DNA from 2 places in the Glutamicibacter sp. ZJUTW genome. Region 2 is predicted to be linked to the other one. Evidence: riboswitches for the same ligand, from Rfam matches in the RefSeq annotation. Region 2 holds a riboswitch; the other holds the start of a gene.
What was found. Region 2 has a riboswitch for S-adenosylmethionine ahead of F0M17_RS13835 (OsmC family protein). Riboswitches for the same ligand answer to the same signal wherever they lie in the genome.
Positions count from the first base shown of each region.

Region 1: linked by a shared signal. The riboswitch ahead of F0M17_RS03595 (O-acetylhomoserine aminocarboxypropyltransferase/cysteine synthase family protein) and the one ahead of F0M17_RS13835 (OsmC family protein) in region 2 are both predicted to bind S-adenosylmethionine.

Region 1 covers NZ_CP043624.1:749,305-751,754, reverse strand. The annotation lists gene F0M17_RS03595 (O-acetylhomoserine aminocarboxypropyltransferase/cysteine synthase family protein) at 1-911, opposite strand, end outside; SAM riboswitch class I at 999-1,089, opposite strand; gene F0M17_RS03590 (LysR family transcriptional regulator) at 1,322-2,263, opposite strand; gene F0M17_RS03585 (DUF1852 domain-containing protein) at 2,386-2,450, shown strand, end outside.
Region 2 covers NZ_CP043624.1:2,941,568-2,944,017, reverse strand. The annotation lists gene F0M17_RS13840 (FadR/GntR family transcriptional regulator) at 1-300, shown strand, start outside; gene F0M17_RS13835 (OsmC family protein) at 391-936, opposite strand; SAM riboswitch class IV at 968-1,089, opposite strand; gene F0M17_RS13830 (DEAD/DEAH box helicase) at 1,230-2,450, shown strand, end outside.

The sequences.
Region 1 (2,450 bases), 1.4 Mb from region 2:
AGCGCGTCGATCAGCCTGGTGACGCTGCGCTGCACGTGGGCCGCGCGCACCGGCAGGGTCTCGATGCCTGCAAGGATGCCCTGGGCGCTGGCCGGTGCGAGGGTCGGGCCCAGATCGTGCAGGAACTTGGAACGAACCAGCATCGCGTAGGCCGCCGGCCCGTGGCGTTCGAGCAGCGAAGTGCCATTCAGCCGCTCGCGCGGGGCGGCGATTTGCGGCCAGCGAGAGGAATCGGAGAAGTCGAAGGTTCCCGAGTCCACAACTACCCCGCCAAGCACCGAGCCGTGCCCGGCCAGCCCCTTGGTGGCCGAGTGCACCACGATGTCCGCGCCGAGTTCCAGCGGGCGCACATTCAGCGGGGTGGCCAGGGTGTTGTCCACCACCACCGGGATGTTGCGCTCGTGCGCGATGGCCGCAATGGCCGGGATATCGGCCACGGTACACAGCGGGTTGGAGACGGACTCCAGGAAGAACGCGCGGGTGTCTTCCTCGATGGCCGCAGCCCAAGCCAAAGGATCGGCCTGGTCGACAAAGCTGACGCGGATCCCGAAGTCCGCGAAGGTGTCGGTGAACAGGTCCACGGTGCCGCCGTAGAGCGAAGAGGAAGCCACGATGTGCTTGGGTCCCTGGGTCAGCGCCAGCAAGGACAACGCCACCGCGGACTGGCCGGTGGCGGTGGCTACCGCCTGGGCCCCGCCTTCCAGCGCGGCCACGCGCTGCTCGAGGATCGAGACGGTGGGATTGCCGGTGCGCGAGTAGGTGAAGCCGGCCTGGCGCAGCGCGAACTTCTCGATCGCTTCGGCATGCGACTGGAATTGGTAGGCTGCGGAATTGTGCAGTGGCGGCAGCATCGGGCGGAAGTCTCCGCTCGGGCGGTATCCTGCGTGGACCGCGTCGGTTCCTTGGCTCATAGCTCCTCCTCGATTCTCTGCGAGGGAGTGCACCGATTAGGCATCGTGCAAAGGCACGAAGCACAGCGCGAAAGCGCGTTCGGAACTGCTCCATCGTTCCTGGCATTAGCACCTTTCGGTTTCCCGATGGTTGCTGCGACGTCAACGAGCCAGATCTCTTAGTCGCTCTTGATGGTTTGTTGTTCTTCCATGGTTGGCCATGGGCTGCGAGGGGTGCAAGCGCTATCGGGCGGCCGGCTTCATACAAGGCCGCCAAGCTTCATATGTCGTGCACTTGTCATGATGACGCGGTGGCTAGCGCCACTTTATGACGCACCGAAATGAGAAAAACCCCGAGACTTTCACGGTTTTTCCGGAAGTTTATGACGATGGAGCAGCACTCGATGACCGAGAGTTACGCTGTTGGCGGCTCAGCCGAGCACTTCCACCCCGAAGCTGGCCACCACTGCGCGGACTTCTTGCAGGTAGCGCTGAGCCTGGTCGGTGAGCGGGATCGCGGCGTGATCGATCCAGCCGATCTCGATGCGCTCGTCGATGTCCAGCGGGATGGCAACGATGGATGGATCCAGCTCGTCGCTGATGATGCCGGTGGAGATCGTGTACCCGCCCAGGCCGATCATCAGGTTGAAGATGGTCGCACGGTCCGAGACCTGGATTTCCCGCTGACTGGAGCGCGTGGAGAGCACTTCCTCGGCGAAGTAGAACGAGTTGTTCGCGCCCTGGTCGAAGGTCAGCCGGGGCAGGTCTTCGAGGTCTTCGAGGGTGACCTGGTCATGGGTGGCCAGCGGGTTGCTGCGCGATACGAAGATATGCGGGTCGGCGAGGAACAGCGGGTGGAACACCAGGCGGGATTCGCGCAGCAGCTTGTCGATGACTTTCCGGTTGAAGTCGTTGCGGTAGAGGATCCCGATATCGCTGCGCAGGGTTCGCACGTCCTCGATGATTTCCTCGGTGCGCGTCTCGCGGAGCGAAAACTGGTACTCCTCGGCCCCGCTGGCCTGGACCATCCGGACAAAGGCATCCACCGCAAAGGAGTAGTGCTGGGTTGAGACACCCAGCAGTCGTCTTGCCGCCGGCCGGCCGAGGTAGCGGTGCTCCAGCAGTTCCACTTGCTCTAGGACCTGGCGGGCGTAGCCGAGGAATTCGGCGCCGTCGCTGGTCAGGGCAATGCCCCTGGCCGAGCGCATCAGCAAGGTGCGCCCCACCCGGGATTCGAGCTCCTTCATCGCCGCGGACATGCTGGGCTGGGCGACGTAGAGCAGGTCGGCGGCAGCGGAGATGGACCCCTCGGCGGCGACCGCCACAAAGTAGCGCAGCTGCTGGAGCGTCAATCCATTCGAAACCTGAACCATAGTTTGAGTCTATATGAATCCATAGTTATATCGAGTTACCTGATATCGAGAATCGCCCTGCATGATTGACGCAACGACTTCTCCTCGGCCTGTCCAGGCCTCCCAAATACAGATTGGCCATCATGGCAGACGCATTAAATTTCAGCATTAACACCACCAGATTCGACGAGAATTACTCCCCTTCTGC
Region 2 (2,450 bases):
CGCATGGACGACCCGCAGCTTTCGCGCGAAGCTTTCCACCGCATTGACGCCGAGTTTCATGTGCTCCTTGCTTCCATGGCCGGCAATTCGGTGGTTGAATCCATGATGGAATCGCTGCGCAATTCGATCAGCGACTATGTCTCGGACTCGGTGCCCAGCGACGAGGCCTGGCAACCGGTGGTGCGCATGCTGCGCCGCCAGCACAAGGCCATCCACCACGCCTTTGCGACGAATCAGCGCGAACGGGCAGCCCAGCTGCTCGAAGAGCACATCAACTGGTTCTACTCGCAGACGCGGTAGGGATAAGCAAGATTTCAGCATGCGCATGGCGCCCCGGATAACGGTTCGGAAATTTTCCGATCCGGCCCCGGGGCGCCATTGCCGCATCTGCTAGCTGGCGATGCTCACCGCAGTGGTCACCGGTACCGGGTTGGCGAACAGATCCAGTACCGGGCAGTGGGCATCCACTGCCTGGCGCAGTTCTTCATAGCGTTCGGCCGATTCGGGGCCGGTGATCTGGATGTCCAGTTCCACCGACGAGAAGCCCGGGCGGATGGACTTGTCAATGCCAAAGAGGCCACGAACATCGAGGTGGCCGTTGGCCTGGATCTTCACCTCGTCCACCTGGATGCCGAGGTTTTGCGCGTACAAGCGGTAGACCACAACCTGGCAGGAGATCAGCGCGCCGAGCGCATATTCCACCGGGCTTGCCGCGGCATCATTGCCGCCCAGGGCAGCTGGTTCGTCGACCTGGAAAGTGTGCTTCCCGGAGACAATGTTGCTGGCTACCGAATCGAACCCCTCGCCCTCGACGGTAAAGGTCAATTTGGCGCTTTGCGGGGCCGCCGAGATGCGTTCGCCCCAGCCCTTGCCTGCTTCCTGCAGGCGCTGTGCGCGGTCTTCGGATACGGTCAGGGTAGATGCTGCATTAGACATGAGGAATTAATCCCCTTTCTGGCGCAAGGGGCGCCATCGCTTACGCACCTTGGCGTTCAAGATGCGTCGAATCTTCACCTGGGGCACCCCGCACAATGACGCAGGAGGGTTGCCGTCCACTCAGCCAGGGCTCAAAGAGCGGAACTCGTGATTCTGTGGTTCTTTTCTATCGGCTGACGTGCCAGCGCGTAAAGGGCAGGGGTAACTTTTCGTCATCGGGCAACTTGTCTGGCTGCTCGCTAAGATGGAATCGAGCTCTCGGGCACCCACTGCACGAACAATGAACGGCGAGTATGGAATTCCAGCTGACACTTTCTGCGGCCCAGACCTTGGTGACCGAATCCGAATACAACCTAGGCCAGTTCCTCTGCGATTCCGGAAAAGTGGAGATCGTCCACCGGGACATGAAGCCGGGATTTTCCCGCATTTCCGCAATGGTGCTGCGCGAATCGGTGATGGCCGAGCTGCAAATCAACCGCGGCAATATCAGCTTCACCAGCTTCTGCAGCAAGCATCCGGGCGTTCAATCCTGCGAGGATGTCGCCGCCTTGCTCATTGAAGTCACCACCGAAGAAGACCAGGGCTTCTTCGTCTCCGACTCCGGGGTGGACCCTTTCGCATGGAAACGCAACAGCAAGCCGCAGTGGGAACGAACCCTGGACCGTCTGCTTCCAGCAATTCCAGATGAGCAACTGGTTGACGAGGAACCGCTGGGATTGATCCTGAAAGTGGTCAGCGAACCCCGTTACGGAGGCGCGGACGCGCTGACCTTGCAGGCGCGGCCGGCCCGCCGGGGCACCAAGAGCCCTTGGGTCCAGACTGGAGTCAGCTGGCGCAACGTCGCCTTCGATGAGCGCTTCTCCAAGAAGCAGCGCCGAGCGGTCGTTGAACTGGACCGGCTGCGTGAACACGTAGAACAGAGCACCTACCGGCATTCGTGGGATCCCAAGGACTGGATCTCGCTGATGGATCTGCCTGGCCAGGACCTGCTGGATGCCTTCGAGGCTCTGCGCGACGCCGGAGTGCAGATCGTCAACGGCGGTTCCGCTGCCAAGCTCCCGGTGGAATTCAGCGAGATACCAGCCATGGCGCACGTGGATGTGCGCCGCACTGAACAGGGCCTGCGCATGGAAGGCAAGCTGCGCGGGCCGCGCGAAGAGCACCACCACCTCTTGCCGATCGGTACGCCACCGAGCCTGCTGGCCTACGCCTCCAGCCCCTTGCCGAAGGCCAAGGAACTCGGATTGGCGCAGTTCGCTGAACCTGTCACGAAGGAACTGGCGGCGTTCATCGAATCCGGTGCGCACATCATTCCGGATGGAGCCATCGAGCTTTTCGAGACCCAGCATCTGGACCGATTGCGCGTGATGGCGCCGCTGAAGAGCGAAGATGGCAGCTACCGCATCCCGGTTCCCGCGCGCCCCAGCCTCAAGCTGTCCTTGGAAAGCATCCAAGCCCCGCTGACCGTGCGCTATTCCTGGGAGTACTCATCTAAGGGGCCTCGCCAGCATGCC